Linked DNA regions of Halioglobus japonicus. The protein of the gene in region 2 interacts with the protein of the main gene of each other region in a pairwise test. Links are inferred from orthologs where the notes say so. Each region holds a gene or a part of one and is shown on either strand. Other genes may lie near its edges.

The links. The genes of interacting proteins can lie anywhere in the genome.
Region 1: the proteins of ung (region 2) and BST95_RS08965 interact in binary tests that used the Escherichia coli proteins (3 or more experiments, as listed by UniProt). The link is inferred for Halioglobus japonicus from one-to-one orthologs.
Region 3: the proteins of ung (region 2) and ndk interact in binary tests that used the Escherichia coli proteins (3 or more experiments, as listed by UniProt). The link is inferred for Halioglobus japonicus from one-to-one orthologs.

What each region holds. Positions count from the first base shown.
Region 1 is NZ_CP019450.1:1,908,304-1,911,579, forward strand. The notes cover bases 1-2,994. They hold BST95_RS08965 (type I restriction-modification system subunit M), read left to right. Parts: upstream 1-734; coding sequence 735-2,255; downstream 2,256-2,994. Other genes in these bases: BST95_RS08955 (type I restriction endonuclease subunit R), read left to right, coding at 1-387; BST95_RS08960 (hypothetical protein), read left to right, coding at 425-712; BST95_RS08970 (restriction endonuclease subunit S), read left to right, coding at 2,252-2,994. In the rest of the region: more of BST95_RS08970, read left to right, coding at 2,995-3,276. UniProt on the Escherichia coli protein: The subtype gamma methyltransferase (M) subunit of a type I restriction enzyme. The M and S subunits together form a methyltransferase (MTase) that methylates A-2 on the top and A-3 on the bottom strand of the sequence 5'-AACN(6)GTGC-3'.
Region 2 is NZ_CP019450.1:2,051,196-2,054,759, reverse strand. What follows is about bases 308-3,307. They hold ung (uracil-DNA glycosylase), read right to left. Parts: upstream 2,159-3,307; coding sequence 1,457-2,158; downstream 308-1,456. Other genes in these bases: cofH (5-amino-6-(D-ribitylamino)uracil--L-tyrosine 4-hydroxyphenyl transferase CofH), read right to left, coding at 2,151-3,307; BST95_RS09650 (phosphoribosyltransferase), read left to right, coding at 886-1,455; BST95_RS09655 (hypothetical protein), read right to left, coding at 308-734. Also shown: more of BST95_RS09655, read right to left, coding at 3-307; more of cofH, read right to left, coding at 3,308-3,564. UniProt on the Escherichia coli protein: Excises uracil residues from the DNA which can arise as a result of misincorporation of dUMP residues by DNA polymerase or due to deamination of cytosine.
Region 3 is NZ_CP019450.1:3,600,479-3,603,739, forward strand. Bases 283-3,261 are described here. They hold ndk (nucleoside-diphosphate kinase), read right to left. Parts: upstream 1,996-3,261; coding sequence 1,570-1,995; downstream 283-1,569. Other genes in these bases: pilW (type IV pilus biogenesis/stability protein PilW), read right to left, coding at 283-379; iscX (Fe-S cluster assembly protein IscX), read right to left, coding at 2,260-2,454; fdx (ISC system 2Fe-2S type ferredoxin), read right to left, coding at 2,465-2,803; hscA (Fe-S protein assembly chaperone HscA), read right to left, coding at 2,800-3,261. Also shown: more of pilW, read right to left, coding at 1-282. UniProt on the Escherichia coli protein: Major role in the synthesis of nucleoside triphosphates other than ATP. The ATP gamma phosphate is transferred to the NDP beta phosphate via a ping-pong mechanism, using a phosphorylated active-site intermediate.

The sequences.
Region 1 (3,276 bases), 140 kb from region 2 along the record:
TCCCTAACATCGCTTGTGCTCACCCAGAACCCGGGTGTGGATATCTCATTGCTCGTTGACTTTTTTCCTGAGGCGCAGGATTTGCATCAGGCCGTCAGTCAGCTCATTGGCCTTGATCCGGAGAAGGTGGATGGCCACTTTACTGAGTTTATGCACGAGCACCCGCAGCTGACACCCCTGCAGGTGAAGTTCCTTAACCTGATGAAAACGCATATCGCGACCAATGGTTATATCACCCTGGGCAAATTATACGAGGCACCTTTTACCCACCTTCATGCAATGGGCTTGGATGGGATATTCCCTGTCGACACCGTTGCTGAGGATCTGGTCAAGGTAATGACACCCTATGTGCGGCCTGAATCGGATGGTTCAGCTGAGGTGCACTAGTTATGGCAATGTGCCAGGTTTTGGAGAAGTTGATTGTATGAGCGACCGTTTTGCGAAGACCTTCTATTTGTTGCATGAGAACGGTGATCGGTTGTGGCCGGTACAAATGGAAGATCAGCAAACCCGCCGAAGTAGTTGGCGGGTGTCTGATAATGGCAACACCAAGGCCGCAGCTATTGAAGTGACGGACGAGGAAGTGCTGAGAGATTATGTGATTAACCAGAGGTACGCTGTGCGCGCCGCCACGCGAAAGAGTGGTGCGCGCGCATCACTCTACAGGCCTGATCAACGGGCCATCAGAGAATTGGTTGACCTGAAAAAGTAACGCTACAGGAATTATGCGCTAAATGATAACTGGTGAATTGAAAAACGAAATCGATCAGCTCTGGGAAAAGTTCTGGACGGGCGGCATTACCAATCCGTTGACGGTAATTGAGCAGATATCTTTCCTGATGTTTGCTCGGCTGCTGGACATCCAGGAGACTACAGCTGAAAGGCGGGCGGCCCGAACCAAGCAACCGTTTGACCGCGTGTTTCCGCAGGACAAGGAAGGTCAGCTGTTACGCTGGCAGAATTTCAAGAACATGCCCGGCAGTGAAATGCTCACGCATGTGAAACAGAGCGTCTTCCCTCATTTCGCCAGCGTCACGGTGGCCGAAACTGACTTCGGTGAATACATGGCCGATGCCGATCTCGAAATCAAGAGCGCACAGGTGTTGCAGGCCGCGGTCGAGATGATTGACAAGCTGCCCCTGACCTCGGGCGATACCAAGGGTGACTTGTATGAGTACCTGCTCAGCAAACTCACCACCGCAGGGATCAACGGCCAGTTCCGCACCCCGCGCCACGTAATCGACCTCATGGTAGCCATGCTCGACGTTAAACCTGACGAGACCGTGTGCGACCCGGCCTGTGGGACCGCGGGTTTTCTGGCCCGGGTGATGGAGTACCTGAATAAAACCCACACCAGCCCTGACATGATCAGCCAGGATGAGGACGGTAATCCGATCTATGTCGGCGACCAACTCGAACCTTTCCGCGACCATATCACCAGGGATATGTTCTGGGGCTTCGATTTCGATACCACCATGCTGCGTATCTCCAGCATGAATATGCTGCTGCACGGCGTGAATCACGCCAATATTCACTACCAGGACAGCCTGAATAAGTCGATCAACGACCACTGGCCCCGTCAGGCAGAAAACTGTTTTGATGTGGTACTGGCCAATCCGCCTTTCAAGGGATCGATTGATGACACCTCGATCAATAAAGACATTCTGGCCATGGTCAAGACCAAGAAGACCGAGCTGCTGTTTGTCGCCCATATCCTGCGCATGCTTAAACTGGGCGGACGCTCGGCCACCATTGTGCCCGATGGCGTGTTGTTCGGTTCCAGCAAGGCTCATCAGCAGCTACGCAGATTATTGATAGAGGAAAACCAGCTGGAGGCAGTGATCAGTCTGCCCTCCGGTGTTTTCAAACCCTATGCCGGTGTGTCTACGGCCATTATTGTATTCACTAAAGGTGGCCAGACCGACAATGTCTGGTTCTACGATGTTGAGAATGATGGCTACTCGCTGGATGACAAGCGCACCAGGATCGATAAGGACGATCTGCCCGACTGCCTGGAAAAGTGGCAGGCCTACCGAGCGGGTAAGGCCGAGGGGCTGGGTGATAAAACCGCCAAAGCCTTCCTGGTACCAGCTGAGGATATTCGCGGCAATAAATATGACCTGTCCATCAACCGCTACAAGGAAGTCGTGTATGAAGAGGAGCACTACGATCCGCCGAAGGAAATTCTCGGGCGCCTGATGGCGCTGGAGGAGGAGATACAGCAGGAACTGAAAGAGCTGGAGGGAATGCTGTGAGTAACCCTTACCCAGTAACGACCTTAGGGGAAGTTTTTGAAATCGCGCGAGGAGGGTCGCCGCGGCCAATTAAGGATTATATTACAGAAGATCCTGCCGGTTTAAATTGGATATCAATTAAAGATGCCAGTAACGGTGGAAAATACATATCGGAAACAAAACAAAAAATACGTAAAGAAGGCCTGTCGAAATCTAGGCTAGTAAAGCCAGGTGATTTTCTACTTACCAACTCTATGAGCTTCGGTAGACCATACATCATGAATACGACAGGTTGTATTCATGATGGTTGGTTAGTTTTGTCTAGTGACCCAGAAAAAGTCTTTCCAGACTATTTCTACTACTTACTAGGCAGCGAAACGATGTATAGGAAGTTCTCAGCACTTGCCGGAGGGGCAGTTGTAAAGAACTTAAATATTGATTTGGTAAAGGGTGTAGAAATCCCCCTCCCACCCCTGAAAGAACAAAAACGCATCGCCGCCATACTCGACAAGACCGATGCCATCCGCCGCAAACGGCGGCAAGTCATCCAGCTCGCCGAAGAATTCCTCCGCGCCGTTTTCTTGGATATGTTCGGTGACCCAGTAACGAATTCGAAGGGATGGGATACCCTAGGATTGTCTAAAGTCATTGAGAGTGAGAGGGGAATCTCTTATGGCGTGGTGCAGCGTGGTGATCAGGATAATGACGGGGTTCGATTAGTTCGCATTTCAGATTTCACCGAAAATCTGTTCAATCCAAAGGGTGTCATTAAGTGCTCGCAAGAAATATCTGATCAATACAAGCGCACGGTTTTGAAGGGAGGGGAGCTCTTAATCAGTATCCGGGGTACTGTTGGAAGAATAGCCGTTGTACCAGACTATGCAGTCGGTTGGAATGTCACGCGAGAAGTCGCAATTATACCTCTGCTTGAAGGGGAGAGTAGAGCATTTATCCGTAGCCTACTTTTAACCGGGCCTGCACAGAGGCTAATTTCTGGACAGGTGAAAGGAGTTGCTCAAAGCGGGATTAATCTGGCTGATCT
Region 2 (3,564 bases):
GCCTACTCGATTTTAGTCGATACCCGGTTATCAGCGAGGGTAAAGTGGGTAACCTCACCTCGCTGGGAATACACTTCAGGCAGAAAATAATTGAGGCTCGCAACCTCCTCCACCTGATGGCGCTGCCACTGTTCCATGACAGCAGGATGGAACATGACATTGCGAATGTAATAGTTAAGCAGCCCGCCCAGCACCGGCAGTTGCGAGCCAATGGTCGAGCTTACTGTGTAATAGGTTCCCCCATCGCGCTGCTCAAAACGGTGTTCAATCCGACCCATGGGCAGGCCCGCAAACTCCGGTATCGCCACCATGCGCTCTGCGGACAGTTCTTCCAGACGGGCCTGGCCGCGACTGTCATAGGGACCAAACCACTCCTCACGCTGGATCAACGCACCCTTTCCCATCCCGGCGGAACCATCGTCCGCCGCTTCAACCACCCGAATCCTGCCGTGCTCAGTGGGATGAAAAATATGGTAAAGCGGCATGCGCTCACCGCCGAGGTCAACGGTCGACACCGGCAACACCCGGTAAAACCAGGCCACCATGGACGGGCTGATGTCAGCCAGGAAAAAATGCTCTACCCGGGCCTGAATGAGGCCGTTGGCATCGATATGCCAATAGCGCTTGCTGTCGCGATAATCAGGTAGTTTCCAGGGTAGCTGTCGAGGCGGATCGCGATACAGCGGTGCTGGTTGAGCCACCCACAATAGTGCCGCCGCAACAACAATTACCACTGTCAGTCTTTGCCAGATTCGCACACCGCCCCCCCGAGAGGCGCGCATTCTGCCACAGAACCGCGTCTCGAGACAGGCCCACAGGGTTGCTATCCGGCGCTTCGACACGGACAATCGCCCCCTTGACGCCCCAGGAAGCGAAAGCATGACCATCAAGAAGACCTACATTAGCGCCGACCAGTTACTCGTTGACTCCTATGAACTGGCCCTGAATGTGCTCGACAGCGATTTCAGACCGGACTACATCGTGGGTGTGTGGCGTGGCGGCGCGCCGGTGGGTATCGCCATCCAGGAGCTGCTCAAGTACGCGGGCCACGAAACCGACCACATCGCCATTCGCACCTCGCACTACACCGGTATCAACCAGACCAGTGAGTCGGTGATTGTGCACGGCCTGCACTATCTCATTGAGAACGTTAACGCTGAAGACAATGTGCTCATCGTGGACGATGTATTCGACTCGGGACGGTCAATCCAGCAGGTGATCTGGGACCTGGAAGCCAAGTGCCGTCGCAACACCCCCACGTTCAAGATAGCCACGCCCTACTTCAAGCCAAGCAATAATAAGACCGAGCTGGTACCGGACTATTTCCTCCATCAGAGCGAGGAGTGGCTGGTGTTTCCCCATGAACTCGAAGGGCTGAGCGCAGCCGAAGTACTGGAAGACAAGCCTGGTTTGCAGGGGCTGCGGGATCGCATTGTCGCCCTGCACCCGGAATAAATCAGGCCTCGGCGGGCAGCGACCAATCCACCGGCGCCTGCCCCCTGCCCTGCAGATAATGATTGGCGGCGGCAAAATGGCCGCACCGGAAGAAACCGCGATGAGCACTTAGCGGCGAAGGATGCGGCGCCTTGAGCACGCAGTGGCGCTCCGTATCAATAATGGCGCCCTTGCGCTGGGCATAGCTGCCCCAAAGCAGAAACACCACCCCTTCGCGCTCGCGGTTAATCACCTCGATCACCTTATCGGTAAACCTCTCCCATCCCTTGCCCTGATGTGAAGCGGCCTGGGCGCACTCTACCGACAGTACACTGTTCAGCAGCAGCACCCCCTGGCTCGCCCAGGCAGTAAGGTGACCGTGGGTCGGAATCGGGAGACCGAGCTCGGCATTGATCTCCTTATAGATATTCTTCAACGAGGGCGGCACTTTCACACCCGGCTGCACCGAGAAGCACAGCCCGTGGGCCTGGCCCTCGCCGTGGTAGGGGTCCTGACCGAGAATAACAACTTTCACATCGGCTAGTGGCGTGTGGCTGAAGGCGCTGAAGAACTCGCTGCCGCGGGGAAAAATGCGCTTACCGGCAGCCTTTTCGGCGCGCAGGAAGTCGCGCAATTCCTGCATATAAGCCTGGTCGAACTCTTTACCCAGGTGAGCCAGCCAGCTCGGCTCCAACTGCACCTCACGGCCCGTCACCTCAATCACAGGCCGCCATCAAGTACACCTGATCAGTGCCGGCGTCGGCCTGAATGTTGATGGTGGGGATCAACTTGCTGCGTTCGCGCTTACCCGCACCCTCGTTGACCGCCGGCCCCAGCGCCGGCGCGTTAAATGCCTTCATGCGCTGCTCCACACGCGGCTTGCGATAAAGCGTCGTGCGCATGCGCGGCACGCGACCGGCGCGCTCAATCTGGTTCTCCATGTGCTGCGGCGCCCATTCCTGACCGTGGCCGGAGCCGGCTGCGCGAGTAATGCTCTCGTTCATCAGTGTGCCGCCCAGATCATTCGCACCCGCGTCGAGACAGGCCCCAACGCCGGCCTCTCCCATCTTCACCCAGGAGGTCTGGATATTGTCAATCAGGCCTGCAAACACCAGCCTCGCGACCGCGTGCATGAGCACTGCTTCACGGAAGGTCGGGCCTTTGCGGGCCCGACCCTTGAGATACATGGGGGCTTCCATATGCACAAATGGCAGAGGCACAAATTCGGTAAACCCACCCGTGCGTTGCTGCAAATCTCGCACCGCCAGCAGGTGATGAGCCCAGTGCTGGGGCGACTCAATGTGGCCGTACATAATAGTTGCAGTGCTGCGCAGCCCCACCTCATGGGCAGCTTCCATCACCTCCAGCCACTGCCCGCTGTTGAGCTTGTCAGGACACAGGATGGCGCGGACATCATCGTGAAGAATTTCCGCCGCGGTTCCAGGCAGCGTATCGAGCCCCGACGCTTTCAATTTGCGCAGGTAATCGGCCACGGGCAGGTTCAGGGTCGCGGCTCCCTGCCACACCTCCAGCGGTGAAAACGCGTGGATGTGCATATCCGGCGTGGCACTGCGCACCGTCGCGATAATATCCAGATAGGTCTGGCCAGTGTAATCCGGATGAATCCCGCCCTGCATACAGACTTCACCGGCGCCGCGATCCCAGGCCTCTATGCAGCGTCGGGCAATCTCTTCGCCACTGATATCGTAGGGTCGGCCGCGCAGGTTCTCGCTTTGCTTACCTTTGGAAAAGGCGCAGAACTGGCATTTGAAGTAGCAGACGTTGGTGTAATTGATATTCCGGTTAACCGTATAGGTCACCTCTTCTCCAACCTGAGTCGCACGCAGTGTGTCTGCCGCCTGCACCACATGGGAAAAATCGGCGCCGCGGACCTCAAATAGCTGCGTTACTTCGGCCACAAGCAGGGCTTCTCCCGCGACGGCCCGAGCCACGATGGCACGAATATCGTGACTGGGGGCGATCTGGGATGGCGTCTCGCGCAACAGTTCAGCGTCCACATCAGGTACCGGCCGCTCTTCACCGGGCACCCAGCTGTCGCGGCGGGCATAGCCGGCGGCATCGCACTGCTGCATTACCGGACCGAACATACCCGGGGCAAGCCAGCGCTCG
Region 3 (3,261 bases), 1.5 Mb from region 2 along the record:
CGTCCTTGTAACGGCCCTGCGAGTAGAGGTAGGCCGCGTAATTATTTCTGGCCCGGGAGAAATTCTTGTCCAGCCGCAGCGCGGTCTGGTAGCTGTCTTCCGCCAGCTCAAATTCGCCGGTGCTCTGGTACACCAGTGCAAAGGCCTCGTGCACCTCGGCGTTCTTGGGGTCTATTTCACTGGCCAGGCGCAGGTTGCGTTTGGCATTGTCCCAGTCGCCTTCGCCGATATACTTACGCGCCAGCTCAACCCGATATTCCAGGGCTTTTTCAGGATCGGCCTTCTCGGTAAACACGGTCTCTTTGGTTGAGACACAGCCGGCCAGCAACATCGCAGTGGCCGCCGCGGCGATCATCCTGAACGCTGTTGTTTTCATCATCCCTATGGTCACTTAACTCTGCCCCGTTGCCTGTTGGTTATTCTGGTCCGCAGCCTGACGATAGCGCTCGGCGCGGCGGGTGCGATCCACCACCTGGCCTACCAACTGGCCACAGGCGGCGTCGATATCGTCACCGCGGGTGGTGCGCACAGTGACAATATATCCTGCATCTACCAGTACTTGCCAGAAACGTGACACGGCATTGCCGCTGGGGCGCTGGTAATCCGACTGATCGAAGGTATTGAATGGGATCAGGTTGATCTTGCAGGGGAAATCCTTGAGCAATTCCGCCAGCTCCAGGGCGTGCTCGCGCTGGTCATTAACGCCGGCGATGAGGGTGTACTCCACCGTGACCACCCGCTTCTTGTCGCTCTGGGCATCGATGTAGTTGCGGCAGCTTTCCAGCAGTACCGAGATGGGGTACTTGCGATTAATCGGCACCAGTTCATTGCGCAGCGCATCGTTAGGCGCGTGCAGGGAGACCGCCAGTGAGGCCTCGGAGACCTTCGCCAGCGCATCCAGGGCTGGCACTACGCCAGAGGTGCTCAGGGTTACCCGACGCTTGGAAATACCGTAGGCATTGTCTTCCATCATCAGGTCCATGGCCGCCACCACGTTGTCGAAGTTCAGCAGCGGCTCACCCATACCCATCATGACGACGTTAGTGACCACCCGACTGTTGCTCTGCTGGAAAGCGTCATAGGATTTGATGGCCAACCACACCTGGCCGATGATTTCCGCGGCGCTCAGATCGCGCTGGAAACCCTGTTTGCCAGTGGAGCAGAAGCTGCAGTCCAGGCTGCAGCCCACCTGTGAGGAAACACACAGGGTGGCCCGGTTGCCGTCGGGAATGAGGACGGTCTCAACCAGGCCGCCACCATCGACCCGGATGGCCCACTTGCGCGTACCGTCGTTGGAGTCGTGCTGGCTGACAATTTCGGGGGACGAATCTCGGCGCGGCGGGCGAGCTTCTCGCGCAGGGCCTTGCCCAGGTTCGTCATTTGTTCGAAATCCGTGACGCCGTGGTGGTGAATCCACTTCAGCACCTGCACCGCGCGAAACTTCTTCTCCCCGATCTCGAGGAAAAACGCTTCCATGGCAGGCAAGGTCAGGCCCAGCAGGTTGGTTTTCTCAACCTGCTGTTGCTGATCTGCTGAACTGGCAATCACCGACGTCACTGATTCGTCCTCTTAGCGTGCGCAGATCTCGCTGGCAGCGAAGAAGTAGGCGATTTCACGAGCAGCAGACTCAGGGGAGTCAGAACCGTGTACCGCGTTGGCGTCGATGCTGGACGCGAAGTCAGCGCGGATCGTGCCTTCGTCGGCTTCCTGCGGGTTAGTCGCACCCATCAGTTCGCGGTTCTTGGCGATGGCGTTTTCACCTTCCAGTACCTGTACAACCACAGGGCCGGAAGTCATGAACTCAACCAAGTCCTTGAAGAAGGGGCGCTCACGGTGCTCAGCGTAAAAACCGCCGGCAACCACGTCGTCCAGCTGCAGCATCTTTGCTGCAACAATCTGCAGGCCGTTGCTTTCGAAACGGGAGTAAATTTTGCCAATGATGTTCTTGCCTACGGCGTCGGGCTTGACGATGGACAGGGTGCGTTCTACAGCCATGGGGGTCTCCAAATGAGTATTTCAAAGATAAACACCCGCCCGGCGGAGAGCCTTGTGGGCCCGCTGCAGGCAGGTGCGGTTAAAACCGCGCAATTATACGGGTTTCAGGGTGAGGTTTCACCCTGCCGGGCCAATTGCGGCCTGAAAAAGACCTTTATAATCAGCCGCTTATGAAAAGCGACAAAATGCACATGGAATAAAAAAGGGGACGCTTGTGTTTTTCCCCGGGAAAAACCCTGACGCCCCCTCTCACGGACCGGGATATCAGTCCATTTCTTCGATCCAGGCGGCCTGAATGGCCTCGAGGATTTTCTCGCCACAGCGGTCCGGGTCGTCGTCGAAACCGGGCAGGGCAACCACCCAGTTGCGCAGGTCGACGAAGTTGAGCGCCAGGGGGTCTACATCCGGGTGAGCCTCGGTGAGCTCGATGGCTATATCGGTAATGTCAGTCCAGCGCATGGCGGCTACCTCAGTGACGCTCTGACACCATGTTAATGGTGTACTTGGGGATTTCTACCACGAGGTCTTCATCGGCCACAATCGCCTGGCAGGACAGGCGCGAATCCGGCTCCAGGCCCCAGGCCTTGTCGAGGTAGTCGTCCTCGAGCTCATCCGGTTCCTCCATTGAGTCATAGCCCTCACGCACAACGACATGGCAGGTTGTGCAGGCGCAGGACATCTCACAGGCATGCTCAATCTCGATCTCGTTGCGCAACAGCGCCCGGCATACGCTCTCGCCGGGCTCAGCTTCGAGCACGGCGCCCTCAGGGCATAGGTTCTCATGGGGCAGGACCACAATGCGGGTCATGACGATTCCTCCTCGTCGAGCTCTTCCAGGCTGACTCCCGCCAGGGCCTGTTTAATGCTCTTGTCCATACGACGGGCAGCAAAGGCTTCGCTGGCCCGACCCAGTTCTTCTGTCAGTTTTCGAATTTCGGCGACATCGGTGCCAGCTACCTGCTCTCGCAGCGCGTCCATACGCTCGTGCAGTGCCCGGCATTCCGCTTCACTCAACAGTTCGGCAGCGTCTGCGGCGATAGCGGCTTCCAAACCTTCCAGCAACTGCTGAGCATCGAGACGCTGCTCGGCCAGCTGCCGGGCGTTCTTGTCGTCGGCGGCATTGGTAAAGGACGATTGCAGCATATCGGTAATTTGCTCGTCGCTGAGGCCGAAGGACGGCTTCACGGTAACGCTGCTCTGCACACCGGTGGTTTCCTCCCGGGCAGAGACATTGAGCAGGCCGTCGGCATCCACTTGGAAGGTCAC